2 linked regions of the Prosthecobacter debontii genome follow. The protein of the gene in region 1 binds, or shares a complex with, the protein of each later gene. Links are inferred from orthologs where the notes say so. Each region holds a gene or a part of one and is shown in the gene's direction. Other genes may lie near its edges. The genes, in order: dnaX and dnaN.

Evidence for each region.
Region 2: the proteins of dnaX (region 1) and dnaN are in contact, whole or in part, in a cryo-EM structure (PDB 8GIZ), measured with the Escherichia coli proteins. The link is inferred for Prosthecobacter debontii from one-to-one orthologs.

What each region holds. Positions count from the first base shown.
Region 1 is NZ_FUYE01000015.1:90,519-101,562, reverse strand. The notes cover bases 592-3,582. They hold dnaX (DNA polymerase III subunit gamma/tau), read left to right. Parts: upstream 592-1,032; coding sequence 1,033-3,132; downstream 3,133-3,582. Other genes in these bases: B5D61_RS19180 (YbaB/EbfC family nucleoid-associated protein), read left to right, coding at 3,170-3,484; B5D61_RS19190 (hypothetical protein), read right to left, coding at 592-933. In the rest of the region: B5D61_RS19195 (molybdopterin molybdotransferase MoeA), read right to left, coding at 1-352; more of B5D61_RS19190, read right to left, coding at 349-591; B5D61_RS19175 (PQQ-dependent sugar dehydrogenase), read right to left, coding at 3,589-4,893; B5D61_RS19170 (XdhC family protein), read right to left, coding at 4,991-5,905; B5D61_RS19165 (EF-hand domain-containing protein), read right to left, coding at 6,053-6,553; B5D61_RS19150 (HAD-IA family hydrolase), read right to left, coding at 6,992-7,669; B5D61_RS19145 (hypothetical protein), read right to left, coding at 7,777-7,998; B5D61_RS19140 (hypothetical protein), read right to left, coding at 8,083-8,316; B5D61_RS19135 (hypothetical protein), read left to right, coding at 8,899-9,393; B5D61_RS19130 (6-phosphofructokinase), read right to left, coding at 9,433-10,527; B5D61_RS19125 (D-alanyl-D-alanine carboxypeptidase family protein), read right to left, coding at 10,584-11,044. UniProt on the Escherichia coli protein: Part of the beta sliding clamp loading complex, which hydrolyzes ATP to load the beta clamp onto primed DNA to form the DNA replication pre-initiation complex.
Region 2 is NZ_FUYE01000018.1:34,706-45,702, forward strand. The notes cover bases 7,783-10,726. They hold dnaN (DNA polymerase III subunit beta), read left to right. Parts: upstream 7,783-8,677; coding sequence 8,678-9,775; downstream 9,776-10,726. Other genes in these bases: B5D61_RS20800 (FG-GAP repeat domain-containing protein), read right to left, coding at 7,783-7,811; B5D61_RS20805 (HAD family hydrolase), read left to right, coding at 7,940-8,530; B5D61_RS20815 (hypothetical protein), read left to right, coding at 9,803-10,333; B5D61_RS20820 (prephenate dehydrogenase), read left to right, coding at 10,349-10,726. In the rest of the region: B5D61_RS20780 (protein kinase domain-containing protein), read left to right, coding at 44-2,008; B5D61_RS26680 (DUF4886 domain-containing protein), read left to right, coding at 2,067-3,788; B5D61_RS20790 (DMT family transporter), read left to right, coding at 3,785-4,660; B5D61_RS20795 (hypothetical protein), read left to right, coding at 4,857-6,527; more of B5D61_RS20800, read right to left, coding at 6,588-7,782; more of B5D61_RS20820, read left to right, coding at 10,727-10,997. UniProt on the Escherichia coli protein: Confers DNA tethering and processivity to DNA polymerases and other proteins. Acts as a clamp, forming a ring around DNA (a reaction catalyzed by the clamp-loading complex) which diffuses in an ATP-independent manner freely and bidirectionally along dsDNA.

The sequences.
Region 1 (11,044 bases):
CCTGCCAGCGGATGGAGTCCCCTGTGCGCTCCACATCCTCCTGCATCACCACGGCATCCGCACCCGCTGGCAGCGGCGCACCCGTGAAGATCCGGATGGCTTCCCCTTCCCCACAGACCAGATCAAGCTGAGCCCCGGCGGGCTGTTCTCCCACCACCTTCGCAAAACCAAGAGCACGGCTCTGCACGGCATAGCCATCCATCATTGAATTGTCGAAACCGGGCAGCGGCACGGTGGCGAGCACATCTGCCGCAGCAAAACGTCCGAGACTTTTCAATAGCGGCAGAGACTCTTCTTTCGAACAGGAGATCGCTGCCAAAACTCGCTCGCGTGCTTCTTGCTCGGAAATCATTGCACAGGAGGTTCGAGATCCATCACCGGGGATTGTCCGCCCAAAGGAGCTGGCGACATGGGGGGAGGCAATCCTGGAGCCTGGCCAGGAACCGATGAAGGTGCGGTCGAAGGAAGCGCCCCAGCTGGCACAGCGCTTGTATCCGGCAGCCCTGTGACAGGTAATAAAGGCATGGGCATGTCTGGTGAAAAGGCAGGGGTTGAGCTTGGCCCAGCGGGTGGCACCGTTGGGGTGACGGGAGGGGCTGATCCTGAACGCTTAAAGATGACTAGATTCGCCACACGGGGCTGGCCTTGAGTGATATCTGCAGTCAAATAGCGCCCCTTACGTTCGGGCGTGAGTTTGAGTTTCGACTCGACGCCCGTGGCATCCAAAGCGATCAATTCTGCCGCAGCAGGTAGATCAGGGAGTCGATCGCAACGGATCAACACATAGTTTTGCTCCGGGCTGACCATTTCGACAATGCCAACCAGGACCGTTTTAGGCGCTTCTTCGGGCTTTTTTTTCTTTTTAAACAAGCCGCACCCAGGCTGAACCAGCATGAGAAGAAGGCAGAGAACGGTGGTTACAAATTTCCGCATGGGTGAATCCTAATCATCCCCGACCAGAAAGCCAGAACAGGGAGAGACTTTCGCCAAAATCCTCTCGCCACGCCAGTGTGGCACGCTAGCATCTGTCTTGTGAGTTACCAGGTTTTCGCCCGCAAATACCGTCCCAAGACTTTCGCAGATGTGCTCGGCCAAGAGCATGTGGTGCGCACCCTTCGCAATGCCATCGCCCAGAATCGTCTGGCCCATGCCTATCTCTTTGTCGGCCCGAGAGGGACTGGGAAAACCTCCACGGCGCGTATCTTTGCCAAAGCCCTGAACTGTCCGGATGGCCCCAATGTGGACTTCGATCCCGAAGACGAAATCTGCCGCGAAATTGCCGAGGGCCGTAGTCTGGATGTGCTCGAAATTGACGGTGCCAGTAACAACGGCGTGGATCAGGTACGAGACCTCCGAGAAAGCGTCAAATACGCTCCCTCGCGTTGCCGGTATAAGATCTATTACATTGATGAGGTGCACATGCTCTCCACAGCGGCCTTCAATGCCCTGCTGAAGACTCTGGAAGAACCCCCCGAGCACGTGAAGTTCATCTTCGCGACCACCGAGGCCAATAAGATCCTTCCGACCATCATCAGCCGCTGCCAGCGTTTCGACCTGCGTCGCATCCCGAACACGATCATTGCCAAACACCTGCTCCACATTGCTTCACAAGAGAACGTGGATCTCGATGAAAAAGCCGCGTTTGCCATTGCCAAAGGTGCCGATGGGGGCATGCGCGATGCGCAATCCATGCTGGACCAGTTGGTGGCTTTCTGCGGCAATCAAATCCGTGAAAACGATGTGCTGGAGATCTTTGGATTCACGGCCGCTCAGGCGGTGAGCCAACTCGTGCAGCACATTCTGGAAAGCGACACGGTCGGGGCTCTACGCCTAGTCCATGAAACCAGCGAAGCTGGCAAAGATCTGGGGCGTATGCTGGCGGATCTCATTCAGTATTTCCGCACCCTCCTCGTCAGCCAAGCCGATACCGATGCCGCAGCTGAAGATCTGGAACCCGAGATTGCAGATCGTGTCAATGAACAGTCTCAGATGGCAACCACGGAGCAACTCCTTCGGATCGTCGACGGTTTGGCCGAAGTGGATGCACGCATGCGCTGGGCCACTAACAAGCGTCTGCATTTTGAGCTGGGTGTCATCCAGGCGGTGCAGCACTACAATGAGGTGAGCATTAGCGACATCATCCAGGCCCTCGATGGCGGTGCAGAGGCTCTGCCGCGCCCAACAGCTCGTCCGCAGCCAGCTCCGGTCATTGCACGCCGGGCCTCCGCCCCTGCCTTGGAGCCCCGCGTAACCGCGCCTATTTCCGCACCGAGCCCGGCCGCAGTAGCCCCCGTTCGGGAGCCGTCACCACCTGCTTCCAGCGGAGTGCCGGAAGCACGTTCTTCGGTCCCTGCCGAACCACAGCGCGCTTCATCCCCGTCACCTAAAACGGAGGCCCCCATTGAATCCGAATCTGAACCCGAGCCTGAACCGGAATCCAGCTTGGATGATGAGCCTTCGCTGCTGCAAGACGAGCCTCAGCCATATGAAAACCAAGACGAGCAGCCTTGGTTTGATGATGATGCCCCGACATCCGCATCCCCACCTGCCCCTTTGACACCGGTTTCCGCACCTGTATCCGCTCCAGAGGCCGCGCCACCGTCATTCACCAACGAGGAATTCCGTCTGGAACTGCTCAATCTCGTCCGAGCCAAGCGTCCCCTAGCCACCGCATGGCTGGAGCCAACCACGGTGCTGAGCATGGATCGCGGCATCATTAAGCTCGGCTTCCCGACTTCAGAAAGCCACGCCAAAGAAAGCCTGGATCGTGACAATCAACGGACCTTCCTCGAAGGGCTCGCTCAAGAGATTCTGGGCAAATCCATGAAGTTCCAGATGCTCGTGGATCCCAGCCTCAAGCCCCCACCGGCGGCGGAACTGTTTGCGTTTGACCTTCCCGCAGCGACGTCGGCACCTGCTCTGTCAGCTCCGCCTAAACCCGCTACAGCCCCCTTGCCGGTGGCACAAGAGGTCGCTGAACTCGCACCTGCCCCAGTCCCGGCGGCAGTTCCACAGGCTGAATCCTCAGCATCCCCCATCGATGTGACAGCGGAGTTCCAAAATGACCCGCTCATCAAGAGCGCCATTGAAAAATTCAAGCTCAAGCTCGCCGCTTCAACCCCTCAATCTTAACCCGACATCCGAATCCCTTTCCCAAGTTTTTCTTTTTATGAATATCCAGAAGATGATGAAACAGGTGCAGGAGATGCAGGCCCAGATGCAAAAGTCTCAGGCGGCTCTCGGCACCAAAAGCTTCGAAGTCTCGGTCGCCGCTGGCAAAGTGACTGTGACCGCCAATGGTCACGGGGATGTTCAGAGCATCAAGATCGCCAAAGAAATCGTCGATCCCGAGGACGTGGACATGCTCCAAGACCTCGTGCTTTCCGCAGTCCAACAGGTGCAGGCCAAGGTGAAAGAAAGCCAAGCTGCCGAAGTGAACAAAATGACCGGTGGCTTGGGCTTGCCTCCCGGTCTCGGCTTCTAAAACCAATCTCGTTTTCGACTGCACCAGAGCCAATCCCCCTGGTGTAGTCCGTCGAGGGACAATGCGAGGGGCCCCAAACATACCCTCCGAGGCAAGGGGTGAGCTTACTCGCCCTTCCAGGCCACTCGCCAGATGCAATTCCCGGTGTCATCGCTGACTAGCAACGCACCGTCTTTGGCCACGGTCACACCGACCGGTCTGCCCCAGACATCGCCCTCAGGCGTTACAAAACCGGTCATGAAATCCACATACTCTCCCGTGGCCTTCCCACCGTTGACTGGCACGGCGATGACCTTATAACCGGTCCTGCGAGTGCGGTTCCAAGAACCGTGCTCAGCCGCAAAGATCCACTGGTGATATTGCTGAGGAAATTGAGTTCCCTCGTAAAAGGTCAGACACAGAGACGCGGAATGCGCCTGGAGGATCACATCCGGTGTGACGACTTTATTCTTCAAGTCAGGTCGGGCTCCATCATGGCGCGGGTCTTGATGCCCTCCCATGTAATACCAAGGCCACCCGTAAAAGCCTGCCTCCTTCACGCGAGTGATGTAATCCGGCACAAGGTTATCTCCGAGTTCATCCCGCTCATTGACTGAAGTCCATAGCTCTCCTGTCTTCGGATGAATCGCCAGCCCTACAGGGTTACGGATGCCCCAGGCATAGACTTGTTTGTTTCTACCGTGCGGATCAGATTCAAAGATTCGAGCCCGGTCCTCTTCAGCTTGATTCCAGTCCACATTGGATTTCGAACCAATGGAGGTAAACAAACGCTTCCCATCCAGAGAGAAAACAATATCCCGAGTCCAGTGTCCTCCTCCCGTAAGCTGACCGCCCGCCGAGAGCGACAAGACCTCCTCTGGCTTTGCTCGGGCCTCTGTATCGCCGTTTTGATACGGCAGCCTCACCACAGCATCCGTGTTGCCAATGTAGAGATGTGTCGGTTCCGCACCTGGCGGATAAAAGGCCAAACCGAATGGTTGGTTCAAACCCTTGGCAAACACCTTTCGCAGCTCCGGTTTTCCATCGCCATCAGCATCCCGAAGGAGCGTGATCTGATCTGATTTACTCTCAGCGACCAAGATGTCACCGTTAGGAGCCGTCATCAGACGTCGAGGTTTCTTCAAATCGCTTTGATACAAGGTGACTTCAAAACCCGGTGGGACTTGCGGCCAAGCTTTGTCGGGTGGCTTCACCTCCTTTGGCCGATTCATGGCCGATTCCTTTTCTGCAGGTGCGGGTAAATCCTCGACGCGAATCTTTCGACGCACTCCAGGTGCGTCTGAGGTCCAATCACCCATGGCATCTTGGCCCGTCAGCAGAAGTTTTTCATCCGCGCGTGCAGCCATCGAGACCATCATCCCGACCGCGATGGCCCAAGTCACACAAGCGCTATCAATGCATCGTTTCATGCCATGAAATCGCAGGGACGATCCCAATCACGTGGCCTAAAACACCAAGCTCCAAGAGATGACTCATCGGGTTAGAGGCCTGCTCAAAACTCTTTTCTCAAGACACCACAGGTGTGGGCTTTGAGGCTGCTGATCTTTCGCAATCACGAAGGAACCCACCATCGCTGCGTGTCATCACCGCTTGAATCTCGGCAATGATCGAGAGTGCCGTTTCCTCCGGCTCTGTGGCTCCGAGATCCAATCCGGCGGGGCCATACACATCCCACTTCATGGCATTGTCAGGCTCCCAGCCTTCCTCCAGCAACCGTTCCAGCAGCCTTTCTTTCCGCGGCCGAGGGCCTAGCAGTCCCACATAACCGAAGGTCTGAGACAACGCCCATTTGAGGGCCACAAAGTCCTTTTCCTCGTGATGGTTCTTGATGACGATGGCCGTCCGCTCATCGGCGTCAAAATCGGCCACTTCAGCGGGTGCCGATACGATGGCGCTCCAGCCTAAAGCATGTGCGAAGCTGAGGAGACCTTCGTTGCCAGGAGTATCACCGACCAGAATCAGGCGCACCGGAGGCAATAAGATCTGTTCGAACCCTGGCCTCCCCTTTCCTGCCAAGTGGCGTGAGGACGATCCTGCGCATGGCGAATCGGGTTCCATACAAACGACCGCCAAGGCCGGCTGACGTTCTGCCATACACTGAGCCAAATATTGCAGGAATGCATTCCCGGGTCTGATCCACTCGATAAAGATCTGAACGGAACCATGACAACCCGAACGCTTTTGGGTATCCATCCAGAAACAAGTGGGAACGCCTGTCTCAATCACGCTCTGAGCCCGATGCACCACCTCTTCCTCTAAACATCCTTCACTGAGACTGCCCACAGCTTGGCCATCTCCCAGCACCAACATTCGCGTCCCCGGTTTCCGAAAGCTTGTGCCCAGAGTATCCACTACGGTGGCGAGGGCCATATCTGAAGTCGCAGCCGAAAAGGCTTTGATTATGTCTCGAAGGTCTTTCATGAGAGGAGAAAGTCACATTAAAAGTTAGGCAGTTCTGACCCGAAAAGCGGAGAACTGATAAGGCATCGGATGCCTGTGAATCACTGCGCCTACCGAGTTCCCCGAGAATGAAAAAAGATCGGCCTCCTCTCAGTGGACATATGCCCTTCACTTTTTATCCGGGACTGCCCCAGACGGAGATGCTGGTGGAGGAGTGGGCGCATTCCCGGTCGAGCCTTGGGGTGCGACGGGATTCCCCTGCCCTTGCTCCTGCGGCTGGGCACTGTCAGGCTGGGCTGGTGAGGTTGTATTGCCTTGCACCGCCGACTGCCCTGTCGTGCCCGGAGAGGCCTCCGCCCCGCCTGCGGTCGTGCCACCGGTTCCTTGAGTCGTGGCGGCACCCTCCACACCCGAGTTGGTGATGCGGCCAAATTCTTCTTTCGATAACTGCCCATCGCTATTTCGGTCCAGGCGATCAAAGAGTGTCTCAGGATCATTCTGGAGTTCATTCATGACCTGATTCAAAGAAGCACGGGCATTCGTTTGGCGTTGTTCTCGGCCTGTCGAATTCACACGGTTGGTATCAGCGTTTTCACTCACAGGCGGCTGTTGTGCCTGAAGGCTCAGACTCAACAGCAGGGTCATTGTCATGGAGATCAAAGGTTTCATAAGAAAAGGGTTGGTTTCTAAAAGCCTTCGATACCCTTCCCTCAGGTGGTCGTATGCCACATGCTCACCAAAGCCTGACTCCGAGCATCTTAAACCACCATGACTAGCCACGCAGTTGCTCTCATCTCATCACAAAGCACCTAACAAACAAAGATTCAGAACTCGTCTCTGACAGAGTCGTTGGAAACAAAGCACTCACTTTCTGTGGGAGAAAAGTGGTGCCCAGGGAGGGATTCGAACCCACGACCAATTGGTTAAGAGCCAACTGCTCTACCACTGAGCTACCTGGGCAAAAAAACTCATCCTTTTGAAGTGGTACGCAGGGAGGGGATCGAACCCTCGACCAATTGGTTAAAAGCCAACTGCTCTACCGCTGAGCTACCTGCGCGGATGGGGCGTTTTACATACCCGCGATGCTACTGTGCGCAAGTCGGATTTTCATTTTTCACGGACTTTTTCAAGCAAGTGCCACAGACTCTGTTCTGGACGCGAAACAGCGAAGGCTTTCCAGCCTAAGACACGAGCTCCCTGAATATCACAGTGATCATCATCCCCCACATGCCAGCTTTCTTCTGGAGTGGCCTCCATCAACCGCAGTGCAGTGTCAAACATCCGTGGATGCGGTTTAGCTGCTCCCACCTCACTCGAGAGAATGACATGTGAAAAATACGATGTCATCTCATGCCCTTCTAGGATCTGCAGCAGGCGGCGATCAAAGTTCGACAACACACAGAGGGCATGATCCTGGGCAAGGTCATCCAAGACTGGCTTCACATCGTCGAAAACAATCCACGCTTCAGGCTGAGCGAAATGACGATACAATCCGTCAAACAATGGCTCAAAAACCTCTCTGGGGATAGCCGTGCCCAATGCCGTTTCAAAGACTCTCGCGGCCAGCTGTTGCCACCATGACCTTTCATCATCATCCGCTTTCACGCCTTCAGGGCGATGCGGCGGCGGTATCTGTCCCCAAAGAGATTTGAAGGCTCGTTTCAATGCCGTCTCGTCCACCTGGATACCATGTCTCGCCGCAAACTCGGCATAGGTGCGGCCAACCGGCTGGCTCACTTGGATCAGTGTCCCTGCGGCATCGAAAGAAATGAGAGGTCGTGACATTCACTATCCATGCGTGAGGATCGTCAAATCTCCCACAAACAAAATAAAAAACCCCGCGCTTTTTGAGCGCAGGGTCTTGGAAAACGAGGGTGATCCCGGGACTGAGTTTACTCAGCAGCAGGGGTCTCCACAGCGGCGACCACCGCTTCTTCGGCCTTGGCCTTGGCAGGAGCCTTTTTCACCGGAGCCTTCTTGGCACTCTTCTTAGCGGCTTTGGGCAAACGCACAGCGGATTTGCGGCTGAGGCCAGCCTTCGCAAGAGCTTTCTTGCGAGCGATGTAGAGTTTACGACGACGACGTTTGATGGTTTTATTGAGTTGCTGGCCCATGGTGGCTGGTATTGAAATGATTAAAGCGGCGCGCAGATTGACACCTTCACCGGGGTAATCAAGCGCGAATCTTCTCTCAGCGATTTAAGGCTGGGGTTTACTGTCTTCTGCTGAGGCTGGTGCCGAGGCAGGTTCCGTCGTCGATGCGGCCGCTTGTTCCGTCGGCGGCACTCGGAAAAGCTTGCCTGTATAGGGATCTTTCACCGCCTCTCCTGGGGCCATGCCCGTCACATCCACCAACTGCTGCTTCTCCGCAAACGGACTGTTGACCATGCCAGGTCGCCCCGGCACTGGCGTGCCATAGGGGAGATCAGCCATGGAAGGTTTTGGAGAGGGAGCTTCAGGTTTTGGCTTGAGCTCGTTCAGTGGGCGTGCTGGCTCCAGCGGAATTTTGGGAACCTCTTGAACCCTATCCTCAGGGCTGGTCTCCGGCTTAACGATTCGTTTGGGGGGGCTTGGGCTTGAAGTGCCCCCCGATGCTGCGGCCAGATAACGGCTCTGTTCAGTGCGAGGACGATACGGCACGTGCGCCGACGAACTCGGCACAAAGGGGCGAGAGTCACCACTCAGGTAACGGCTGGGAGCGAATACGGGATTGTACGCACGACTCCAGTAGGTGAGCAATCCGTCGCGCTGAATAATGTTCCAAGACTCGCGAGGCGGTAGCTCGCAACCGGTTAAAAAGCATAAGGCAACCAGCGTGCTCGCGCGCATGATGGAACTTAAACTGGGCGAAAGGGTTCTTTTCATAACGGGAGATGGATGCGGCAATGAGCGTCCACTCATGTACAATGCCCTAAGATGTCCGGCTTTAGCAAGCGAAGACTGCCTGGGAGAATTCCGCCGAGAAATTCGAAAACATCCTTGCAGGCTCGAGCCGCGTTCATTTCAATCATCACCGTGTCCGAATCCCTTCCCAGCCCACGCCAGCTTTTTCACATGCTCGACAGCGGGCGGTTGACCCAAGAGCAATTTCGTGAGGCCATGGCTCAGCACGCCCGTGAGGTCATTGTCGAGATGGAAGAGGACCATCTAAATCCGGCCATGGCCTTCATTGAGCAAATGATGTCGCGCCGAGCCGCTTCTAAATTGCTCAAGAAGCACGATGAAACCCTCATCCGTGAGGTCTTGTTGGCGTTATCGGATCTCTCAGATTTCCCGCCTGGACGTTGGCTCTGGAATGCAGGTCACCCGCATATCCCACTCCATGCTTTTTTCCGCAGCCACAAGGAGCCTGTTTTCCGCATCGCATCCTTAGAGGCCGCCCCCCAGACGGTGGCCGTCATCGTCGAATACGGCATCAGCGGAATGCCGAAAGTGCTTCACAAAGAAGAAATTCGGCTACGCAGGGACCGGCGTAATCAATTGGGCCTTGAACGGCGCCGATCGCTCTAAGCTATCGCCGCCGCCCGGATGTGTTGCCCCACTTTGCCATCACTCGACACCGACGGCGCGATCTCCAAAGCAGATCCCGATGCTACGGCCCGCGCGGATGATCTCACTGTCAGGTTGCACGAGGCGAAGCTGATTCACAGCCTCTTCGATGCTCACATCCCCCACCTGGTAATGCTGATAGCTCACCATGCGGCCAAACTTACCTTCTTCGATCAAGTGGACAGCCTTGGCACCGAATCGGACGCCCAGGATACGGTCTAGGGCGGTGGGAGCCCCACCACGCTGGAGGTGCCCCAGGGTGCACGCACGGGTCTCTTTACCGGTGAGGGACTCAATCTTCTTGGCCACATAATCACCGATGCCCCCCAAGCGGTCTTCGCCCTTACCGCCTACATTTTCTTTCTTCAGCAGCTCGCCACTCTCGATGCGTGCCCCTTCCGCCACGACCACCAGGGTGCTGTGCAAACCTCGGGCATCGCGCTGACGGATCGCATCGGCCACATGCTCCATGTGAAAAGGAATTTCGGGGAGCAGAATCACATCTGCACCACCGGCCATACCGCCGTAGAGAGCAATCCAGCCCGCGTGACGGCCCATGACTTCCAATACGATGACACGCTTGTGACTTTCTGCAGTTGTGTGCAATCGATCCAAAGCATCCACCACAGAATGGCAGGCCGAGTCAAAACCAAAGGTCATGGCGGTCGCCTGAATGTCGTTGTCGATCGTCTTCGGCACGCCGATGACGGGTACCCCCATGCCGTAAAGCTGCAGCGCCGTGGTTAGAGACCCGTCACCACCCACCACGATCAGCGCACCGATCTCGAGGTGGCGTAACGTGTTCTTGGCTTTCTCGACGATCTCGCGTGGCACTTCAGCCACGTTCCCTTCCCCCACCTTGGCGACGAAGTGACCTTTATTCGTCGTGCCCAGGATGGTGCCCCCCAGCTTCATGATGCCTACCGTGCGGCTCGGGTCCAGCATCATGTAATCTCCTGGTGGCAGCAGGCCTTCGAATCCATCCCGAAAGCCGACCACTTCCCACCCGAGCGTGTGAGCAGCGCCGACGACGCCGTGAATGACTGCATTGAGGCCGGGGCAATCGCCGCCACTATTCAGGATACCGATTCGCATGGTTCGTTAGGGATAGGGTTGATGTAAGGGAAAAGGGCCGTCGATTCAGGGCCAGTTTAGAAATGGTTCAACAACTGACGCTCGTCCGTGATAGGACGACCGGCTGCCAGCCATCGATCATAAGCCGCCCAACTCTGCTGAAGAAGGGCATGAGCTTCAGCCGCAGGATTAGCCGAGCCGATGACCACCACCACCATGCGGTGGCGGTAGATGAGGCTAGACCCATCGGCCTGCTTGGTCACGGAGGAGGGACGCTCTGCGGTCACGACGATGCACCCCCCCGAGCGCGGTGTGGACGTGTATTTGAGACCATCAATGTTCGACACGCCGAGCAACTGATTCGTGTTATTGAGCGGGAGATTCATCTGAGAATCCCCACGGTAAACCGTGATGTCACGGGTGCGCTGATTGGTGTAAAAACGCAGCGCCGGACGGGAGATAGCATACAAGCCTAAGCGCGCCATATCCGCAGCGGTGGAATAAGGCACCGCGCGGGTATTCTCGTAACCGTGAGGAT
Region 2 (10,997 bases), on another replicon or contig:
GAGCCGACGTATCCCTCTAGATTTTCGACCTCCTCCCGTTCTCATGGATCAACCGCCGCTGCCGCCGAAAAAGCCCGCCAACCCTCTTCAAGGTCTCAGTCCTCTGGGCTTGATGGATGGAGTGATGGGGGGGCAGGCTTCAGATTGGGAGCCGCCCATGGCAGAGGACCTGGAGCAGTTGTTCCCGGGCTATCATGACTTCAAGTTCATTGATCGCGGTGGCATGGGCGCGGTGTATTCCGCCGTCCAAAACTCTTTGCAGCGTCGGGTGGCGATCAAGATCCTGCCGCCAGAAATGGGATTGGATGAGGCCTTCGTGGATCGTTTCCACCAAGAGGCTCGCTTGCTGGCCCGTCTTCAGCATCCTCACATCGTGGCGGTCTATGACTTCGGGCGAAATCAGTCCGGCCATCTCTTCATCGTGATGGAGTATGTGGAGGGCACGAGCCTGCTGGACATCATGAAAAAGGAGCGGCTGACACTCTCCCGATCTCTGGAGGTGACCGCGCAGGTCTGTGAGGCGCTCCAGTTCGCGCATGATCATGGCGTGATTCATCGGGACATCAAGCCGACGAACATTTTGCTGGATGTCTGGGGCCGTGTGCGGGTGGCGGATTTTGGCTTGGCCAAGCTGGCCGAGACCAGCCACCAGACGACGAAGCAAAATCGCAGTGCCATGCTGATGGGCACACCGGGCTATGCCTCCCCTGAGCAGCGTCGTGGAGAGAAGGATATGGATCACCGGGCAGATATTTTCAGCCTGGGGGTGACGCTGTATGAGATGCTGACTGGGCATCTCCCCGTGGGGGTTTTTGAGCCGCCGTCCAAAAAAGTCCAGACACCTCCGGGCCTCGATAAGATCATCAACCGCTGCCTGCGGGAGCGGCCAGCGGATCGATATCAGCAAGCGAAGGATATTCGCTCTGCCATCCTGCAGCAGGTGGAGAAAATGGAGCGCTCGGTGATGCAGCGTGCCATTGCCAAGCGGCCCATCGTCTCAATGATGACCTCGGTCATTGTCGGCGCTGGTTTCATTTATCTTTTGGATGCTCTAGACCGGGAGGTCTTACGGAAGCAAGCGGCCCCTGTGCCTGTCCCGACCTATGTGGACTCTGAGCATGGGCCCAGCGTGCTGAAGCTCAATGAAACCTTTTCGCTGGTGCGCCTTCGTTTGACTTGGGAAGAGGCGCGGCGGCGCATCGATGCCACGGATGGTATTCAACTGGCCAGTATCCGCAGTGAAGAGGAGCTGAATCAACTGCGAGCGTTGCTGAAGGAGCAAAACATTACGTCACACATTTGGTTGGGCGGTCGTGAATTGGCCGATCAAAAAGGCTTCCGATGGGAGGATGGCTCGCCGTTTACCTTCGCTGCATGGATGCCGGCGTCTCCAGAGCCTCCCCTGATGATCTCCGAGATTCAGGCAAAGAATCAGCGCACGCTTCGGGAGCCCAGTGGGCGCTCTCCGGATTGGATCGAAGTTTATAATCCTGGTCCGACGCCTGTGGATCTTACAGGCTGGAATCTGCGTCAGATCTCCGGCCGCTATGCCATGGATGGACGGCTAGGACGCCAGGAGGGCTCAGCGAAGGCGGCCCTCGTGGTGCCTCCAGGAGGCTATCAGATCATCCATTGTGAAGAGGCGGATGGCCCTATGGGGGATGATCTCGCCTTCTCCTTTCAGCTTGAGGCGCAGAGCGCACGTCTGCGCTGGTCCGATCCGCGTGGGCGTCTCATTCAAGATACCGGTAAGGATTGGAAGTCTTTCCCAGCGGATGCCAGCCTTATCTTCGATGCGGACACGCACTCCTGGTCCTGGTCGCAAGAACCCACGCCCGGCCAGCCCAATAGCCAGGCGCGTGAGTTCTTCTCTTCCTCAGCAGATTCCCAAGCCTTCTCACAGGCCATCATTATGCTGCCGTCCTTCGACTGTCGGTGGTCTCTAGATACCCAGCGGCGCACGGCTTGGTCCCTCGTTCGGCATTCGAAGCGTGACAGTGGACTGTAGCGGACGGAGGTCCGTATTCGACAATGCGGATTCTTCAGCCACACTGAAGGTCCCAACCATGAAAGCCTTTTTAACGTCCCTGGCAGTCGCTCTGCTGCTTTGCTCGATCAGCTTTGCGGGTGAAGCTCAAACGGTTCGCCTGCTCACGATCGGCAACAGTTTCTCTCGCAATGCCACCAATCACCTGGGCGATTTGGCCAAGGCGGGCGGTCATAAGCTGATTCACACCTCCATCGTCGTGGGCGGAGCGTCCCTGGAATTGCATTCTGACAAAGCTCTCAAGAATGCTGAAGACCCCAAGGATAAAGCAGGACTTTATACTAACGGTCGCAGCCTGGTGCAGGAGCTGAAAGCGCAGCCCTGGGACTATGTCACCCTCCAGCAGGCCAGCATCAAGAGCCATGACCTGAGCACTTATCAACCGTATGCGGGACGTTTGGCCGCCTTGATCCATGAGCACGCACCGACAGCACAGCTCCTGGTTCATCAGACCTGGGCCTACCGGAAGGACGATCCTCGCTTTACCAAGCCTTCCGACAAGCCCGGAGAGCCGAAGACGCAGGAGGAGATGTATCAAATGCTCACGGCGGCCTATCAGGCTATTACCGAGGAACTCAAAGCCCAGCGCATCCCAGTGGGAGATGCCTTTCATCTGGCGGATACGGATGCCGAGTGGGGGTATCAAACCGACACGGCTTTCGATTTGAAAAAAGCCAAAGCTCCCGAGTTGCCTAGCCAAAAGCATTCTCTGCATGTCGGGTGGACTTGGAAGACCGATGCCAAGACCAAGGTGAAGAAGCTGGGGATGGATGGGCACCACGCCAACACGGCTGGGGAATACCTGGGAGCGTGTGTCTGGTATGAAGTGCTCTTCGGTGAAAGCTCGGTCGGTAACAGCTACATCCCCGCGAAGATGGAGCCGGAATACGCTCGGTTTCTCCAAAAAACAGCTCATCGTGCGGTGGAGACGGCAAAGGAGGATTTAGGGAACCCTGAGTCGGCAGATAGCACTGCGATTCTGAAGATGCCCAACCTTGTGGCTTTTTGGGATTTCCAAGAAGCGGCAGGCGAGAAGCGTTGGTCTCAAGGGGGTGAGAAGCTGGCTTTGCAGGAAAAGAAAGGGCCCATAAATCGAGTTCAGGATGGGGTTTTTGGCCCCTGGTCGGTGGACATCAAGCGTGGCCAGTGGTTGATGCTTCCTCGGGCAGAGATCGGTGCGCTGAATATCCATGGCAAAGAGGCCCAAGTCACCGTGGTGGCATGGGTTAAACGACAGGCTAAAGAGCCCTGGCAAGCGATTGCAGGGGTGTGGGATGAAACCCACAAGCATCGGCAATATTGCCTCTTTTTGAATGCCCCACGCGGCACTCGTGCGGATGAGATGAAGCGCTATCCCTTGGCCAATCGCATTCATGGACACGTCTCAGGCGTTGGTGGTCCAACCCCTGGAGAGGAGTTTTGCATCACTTACTCCAGCGGAGCCACCGAGATCCCTCTCCAGCAGTGGCACTGCCTCGCCATGAGTTATGATGGCCAGGCTTCTCGAGTGTTTGTGGATGGGAAACTGGACAGCTTGGAGCATTACAATCCCTTTCCGTATTCCGAGGGATTGCACGATGGTGGGGTTGAAGGAGCCGACTTTACGGTGGGGGCTGTGCATCGTGGCGGTGTGTGGGGAAATTTCTTTGGCGGTCAGATCGGCGGGTTGGCGGTTTTTAATCGCGCCCTTGAAGAGTCTGAGCTGCAAACTCTGGTCGGCCTGACAGCCCCTGCTGAATGAAGACTTCGTCCAGCCGTGCCGTCTGGGCCTCGGCCATTCCGTTCCTGTTCGTGCTCCTCTGGAGCAGCGGCTTCATTGGTTCGAAGCTGGGGGTTCCTTATGCGGAGCCTTTTACCTTTCTCACGCTGCGTTACATCATCGTGCTCACCGTGATGGTCCCGGTGTCATTCCTCACCCGTGCCCCCTGGCCGCAGGGATGGAAGCAGGTGGCGCACGTAGCTTTTGCGGGGCTGCTGATTCATGCCCTCTACCTGAGCGGCTGTGTCTATGCTCTGCGTCTGGGTTTACCGGCAGGAATTGTCAGTCTCATCGTCTCCATGCAGCCCTTGTTTACGGCGGCCTTGGCCGGGATGGTGTTAGGGGAGAAAGTGTTGCCACGTCAATGGTTAGGCTTGGCTTTAGGGTTCGTTGGCACCGCCATGGTGGTCTCTCATAAAATGGGTAGCGGGGTCACGCTGCCCATGACTCTCCCTGCCATACTGGCGCTCATCGGGATCACCCTCGGCACCCTTTGGCAAAAACGGCATTGCCCGACCTTCGATCTACGCACCAGCACAGCGGTGCAGTATCTCGCCAGTTTGTTCATCACCGCACCACTCTCCCTAGCTTTTGAGACGCGGGAGGTTCACTGGAGCGGTCAATTCGTCTTCGCTCTGCTGTGGGTGGCCTTTGTGTTGTCCATCGGGGCCATCACCCTGCTAAATTACCTCATCCGCAGCGGCACCGCGGTGAATGTGGCTAGCCTCTTTTACACCGTGCCCGCTGTCACCGCTTTCATGGCCTGGGCGATCTTCGGTGAAACCCTAACTGGCCTGTCCCTGGCAGGCATGGGCGTGGCGGTCCTCGGCGTGTGGCTAGCGAGGGGCAGGTGAGTTTAGATTTGAACGGATTTCAGGTTTTTGTTTTTAATAAGGCATGAGGTTTTGCCTGATTTTCTTATACCTAATGGCGTCTGGGGAAATGCTCCAGGGGCAATCGGGTTCGGGTTATTTTCACTCAAGCGTGCGATGGAGTCAGCCCAATGTGGAATTACCCCCACACATTCAAGGGACCCCTGGAAAAATCACTTTGATTGCCGATTATGAGAAAGCCGATGCGAGCGGCGTGCCGCTTTATTTGATCAACCTCACGAACAAAGACACGAGCTTCTGGAGTCAAGATGGAGACCTCTCCGTGAAACTTGAGCGGCAAGTCAATGCTGAACAATGGCTGCGATGCCAAGCTCACGTGTATTCCTGGTGCGGGAACAGTTATGGCTCTCGGTTATTGTCCAGTGGGCACCATTTCGTTTTCAAAGGCTTTCGTCCTCAAAGCGGGAAAAAAGCACCGGTTCGGTATGCGTTACGAACCCCATCTGAAGTGATTTTATCCAACATAGGCGATGGCTTCTATGAACCTGAAGAAGAAGCCAATGCTCTGATCGATAGCATGGCCTTGAAAGAGATCCCAACAGCCTTAGCCGATCTTCTCCAACTCGGTAGGTTTGGCGATCACAAGGAGGTGACTTGGGAAAATCGCATCTGCGGCCTACGGTTGTTGCAGAAGATGGGGGGATTGCCGTCAGGAAAGACCCTCACTGACAAGTGGAGTGCCGAGTTGTCTTCCAAAGCATCCCTTACCGAGAATGAATCGGCTGCGTTAGCTGCACTGCAGTCGTTCAAAAGTGTTTCATGGTCTCTCGACGCGACTCCCGGTCAACTCCTGCAATACATCACGAGCTTGTTGTCTGCCGACTCAAGTAACCTCGAGACGTATGGCTCGCCATCGGCGGATCGTGCTGTTCTTTGGGGGATTGCCAGTGGGTTGGCGCACTCTTCCGCTTATATGCCTCTGGATGACTGGAAGCCGTTGCTATCGTTGGCTTTAGACTGTCTTGATCGTGGACCTAATAGGACTCGATCTCAGGTTTTGAATTTGTTGAACCAAGGACGCCTCACCGATCAATGCATGGCCTCTTCGGCCTTTGAGCCGTTGTTGAAAAGTGCCGATCAAGACGTGGTCAAACTCGCTGCAAAAACGCTTTCTCGACGAGCCAAAGGGGCAAGGTTAATTGAATTGAGCGGTCAGCTTCCACAGCAGAGTCGGATGGTTATCTTAAGTGCCCTTATCGATGCGAAAAAAACAATGCGTTCAACTGGGGGCGAACTGGGATACTTCTTTGATCCGGTAGAACTTCAGTATTTGAGAGAATGTGTCCGTCAAAGCCCTATCCAAGCAGCTCCTCTAGTTTCAGATGCTGGAGGTCAAGCAATCCGGCTTGAGGATTTTTTGCGAGAGCAGCTATCTCTGTATTGGGATCGAGAGATGAAGGACCCTGAAAAGACGAATCATGATTTTGAGCTCGATGCTTCAGATCATGCGTATGAACGCGCGCTAGCTATTCTAGCTGAGTTGCCGTTAGATTCTTCTCGATTACCCTCGCTATCGAGAAATCAGACTCAGTCTGAAGTGATCCCTTTGCTCAAGCGCTTATTGAATCACCGAGGATATACAGTCACTCGAACTCATCTGCCGGTAGGGGATGGAACATTCAAACCTTTCAAACGGTATCATTACATCGTTCGAGAGTCGGCTCACAAAGCTTTGACGCAATTGCATGAAGCTGTGCCTGTAGGACTCGAGTTCGAAAAACTTATTCCTGATCCACAGGCCACGGAGAATTCTCTGAAAGCGGCTCCTTTGCCATCAATAAAGCAAAGGAGGCCATTGATCCCCGCAATCGAATCCCCCAAAAACTAACAAGGTGTATCGCTCCGAAGAAACGATACACCTTGCGATCCGTGAGAAAGATTCAGGTGATTACTCCTGCAAAAACACAAACACGCCCTTCTTGTTGCCGACCACCACATCCAGCTTGCCGTCTTGATTGACGTCGCCTGGAGTGACTTCGGTGCCGACGCCGCTGTTGTCGTCGATCTGGTGAGGGATGAACTCCGCGCCGCCTTTGCCATCGCGTTTGATCTGGAACCAGTAGAGCACCGGGGCGGCATTCGGTTCGTCGTCTTTCAGGGGGCCGTGAGCCCAGCGGCGCTTACCCGTGACGAGGTCGAGCACGCCATCACCATCCATGTCGGCCATCTGCATGGCGTGAAGCTGGCTGAATTTGACCCCCACAGGGCTGTTTTCCACGGTGTTGCCCATCAGCTTGTGATCGATGAAGCTGCCGTCTTCCGTCTGCTCATACCAGCTCAGGCCGTAGCCATGGGCATTGTGGCTGCTGATCACATCATTGCGGCCATCGCCGTTCACATCATAGACGAGGATGAAGGAGCCGCCGCGCTCACCTTCTGGGGTGAAGGGGGCGGCATGGAAGGTCCAGTCCTTGTCCTCCTTCGTGTCGGCAGGTTGTTCAAACCACCCCTCTTTGGTGAGAAGGTCGGCGCGGCCATCGCCATTCACATCGCCAAAACCGTAGCCGTGGGTGTAGCGGAAGTATTTCTTGTCGTTCTCTTCCGTGACGGGGGTGATGGGGCGGAAGCGGGCTTTGCCAAAGGGATTGCTCCAGTCGATCTCGGCGTAACCTAAACGACCGCCTTTGGAGGGCTGCACACCGAGGCTGGTGTGGCAGATAAGCTCGGGTTTGCCATCGCCGTTGATGTCACCCAGAGTGGGGGATTCGTTGTCGGTGATGTCAAAGATGGTGTGGCGGGTCCACTCCGTTTTTTTGTTCTGAGGGTTTTCAAACACCCAGGTCTCCTTGCCCGGCCAGGAGAAGGCCAGGATGTCGCTCCAGCCATCGCCATTGAAGTCGTAGGTATAGCTCAGGAAGAAATCACTGTAGCCCTTGGCAGGGTCATAAGGCTCTTTTTCAAATTTTGGAGCGAACTCGATGCGCTCTTTGAACTCCGGCCCTTTCCAGATGAAGCGTCCGGCGCAGATGTCATTTTGGCCATCGTGATCGAAATCGGCAAAGTGAGCGCCTTCCGCGACGAATTCTTCGGTCAGGGTGATTTTTTTAAAGGTCGGGGCCGCGGCTGCGGAGAGCGCGGCGAGGGTCAGAATGGAGACGAGGCAAGACTTCATGGAGTGAGGCAGGGAACAACCTTGGCGAGTCATATCTTGCAGCCAAGCTGAAAGAAGAACCGCAGGGCAGGGGGGCGGCAGATTCGTCATTTGCCTCCAGGGCGACCTGAGCCATCGTAAGAGGTTCAATGCTCCAAATCCCCGATTACCCTTTCCGCGCCTTCATTTTCGATTGTGACGGCACCTTGGTGGACTCAATGCCCCTGCACTATGAAGCTTGGCTGGCCTCCCTGCGGCACCACGAGGCCCCGTTTGAGTTCACCGAAGATTTCTTTTATGCCCGGGCTGGCGTGCGTGAGCAGGATGTGGTGACGGAGCTGAATGCCCAATACGGCAGTCAGGTCGATCCAGACTCCGTGGCGCATTTGAAGGCGGAGATGTTTCTGAAGATCATCCCCCAGGTGCAGGCCATTCAGCCGGTGGCAGATTTTGCCCGCAGCCTGGAGGGGCGCTTCCCCATGGCTGTGGCCTCGGGGAGTGAGGAGATCATCGTGCGTGGCTGCTTGGCGGCCAATGGCTTGCTGCATCTGTTCCCCACCATTGTGACCCCGGCGTATGTGAAGCAGGGGAAACCGGCCCCAGACATGTTCCTTCTGGCGGCGGAGAAGATGGGGGTGGAGCCGAAGGACTGCCTGGTGCTGGAGGACGGGCAGGCGGGCATCGTGGCGGCGGAGGCGGCCGGGATGCAGTGGGCCTTCGTGCCGCGCACGTTGCGCTAGCGCGGAAGGCGGTGGGCTGGGGGTAAAATCCAGGTTGGCGGCCTAGCTTCCCCTCATTTCCTTTTCCACGAAACTCCTTGCCAGAGCCCGTGCCTCTGATAAAAAAAGCCGTTCGACTCTATCAGTAGGCACGCCGCCCCCCTTTTTATGAAGTTCTCCATCAGCAAGGATTCTTTCCAGCAGGCCATTCAGCAGGTGCAGCACGTCGTCAGTGCACGCACCACTCTGGCTATCCTCTCCAACGTTTTGCTGCGTGCCCGTGAAGGCGTTTTGGAATTAACCACCACCGATCTGGATGTGGGGGTGACCTGTAGCGTGCCTGCGGAGGTGGAGGAGGAAGGCGCGACCACGCTGCCTGCTCGTCGTCTGGCGACGATCGTGCGTGAGCTTCCCTCCGAAGACATCGACATCAGTGTGGATGAAAAGAACGTTGCCTCCATCCGCAGCGGTCCTTCCTTCTTCAAGGTTCTCGGTCTGACCAGTGAAGAATTCCCAGCCCTGCCTCGTTTCGAAGGTGCCCGGGAGTTTCGCATGGATCAGCAGTTGCTGCGTGACTGCCTGAAAAAGACTTCCTATGCCATCTCCACGGATGAAACCCGTTATGTGCTGAATGGCATTCTGTTCTCCTTTAAAAACAACACCCTGACGATGGTGGCCACGGATGGTCGCCGCTTGGCCATGGTGGAGCAGGAGATCGAGTTCCCGCAGAGCCAGGAAGTCGATATCATCGTGCCGACCAAGGCCGTGAATGAGCTTTCCCGCCTGTTGAGTGATACCGGAGATGTAATCATCCGGGTCACGAATAGCCAAGTCGGTTTTGACTTCGGGGACGGCCTGCTCATCAGCAAGCTGATCGATGGCAACTACCCGAACTACCGTCAGGTGATCCCTGGGGAAGCCAAGGAACGCATCGCTCTGGAACGTGAAGTTTTCCTCAAAGCCATCAGCCGTGTGTCCTTGCTGGCCAGTGAGAAGTCCAATTCTGTCAAATTCCAGTTCTCAGCCGGGCAGGTGGAAATCGTCGCTCAAAGCCCGGACATCGGGGAGGCTCGCGAAATTTTAGCCATCAATTACAAGGGACCTGCGATCACAATCGCCTTCAATCCCGAATTCGCCATGGCTCCGCTGCGGAACCTGAGCGCCGACGAAGTGACTCTTCACCTCATCGACGAGATCAGCCCCGGCGTCCTCCGCACCGGCAGCAGCTTCCTTTACGTGCTCATGCCGATGCGCGTGAACAGTTAAGCAAACCCCACTCCCCTCCTCAAACCGATGCAGCGCCCCACGCATCTCCTCCTCCTTACCGCTGCGGCGGCAATTCTTGCCAGTTGTTACGGCCCGGCTCCTCGTCCTTTCGCTGGCCGAGGACGTTCCTTGGATGAGCCCCCGCGCTATGGTGATCCGAATCGGTATGTGGAGCCTGTGCCTGAAGGACCTGAGGGCATGGTAGGCCCCCAAGTGCCTCCCCCGAATCTCGACCCCTCTACAGGAGGCACCATGCCTCCCGTGGACCCCGGTCTGACGGTGACTCCCCCGGTTCCAGGAGGTGTGCCCACTCCTCCAGCCGGTAGTCCTTCCACAGTGACGCCTCCGGGCACCACCCCGCCGGTGGTGACGATACCCACGACACCGACTGCGCCAGCGGCTCCATCGGAAGTCCCCTTCGCACGTGCCGTCCCTGGCAAGCCAGGGTTCGTTTACAGCCCGAAGGACCCCAGCAAGATGATCAGTGTCGAAGGTCTGCGCCCGGGACAGAAAGCCAAGGACCCCGAGACGGGTGTCATTTTCCGGGTTCCTTATTGAGCCCTCTCCTGGCGCGTGATCGCAGAGACATCCACCATCGCCATTTATGGTCCGGGTTTGCTGGGCGGTTCTTTAGCCCTGGCGATCCAGGATCGATTCCCTCAGGTGCGTCTGCGCCTGTGGGCTCGGCGTGAAGCGGCTGAGGCAGGCATTCGTCAGCGCGGTATTCAGGCCGCGTTTTTTACCGATGCCACAGCGGCCGCTCAGGGGGCCTCATTGATCATTCTGTGCACTCCGGTGGAGACCATGCCTGCGTTGGCGGCCCAGATCGCCCATGCGGAGCTGGCGCCTGATGGGCTGGTGACCGATGTCGGCAGTGTGAAGGGCAGCGTGGTGCGGGCTCTCGAGCCGGTGTTTGGCTCGCGTTTCATCGGCAGTCACCCCATGGCAGGCTCTGAGAAGACCGGCGTGGAGGCTGCTCGTGCAGATTTGTTTCAAAACGCCGTCTGTTTGATCACTCCCACGACGACTGGTGAACCAGCCCCGCTGGAGACCCTGCGGGCTTTTTGGCAGGCGGTCGGCTGTCGGGTGCTGGAGATGACCCCCGAGGAGCATGACGATAAGGTGGCGCGCATTTCTCACCTGCCGCACATGATGGCGGTCGTCACGACCCTGGCCGCGTTACGCACCGATCCTGGGGCGGTGGCGTGCGTGGCCAATGGCT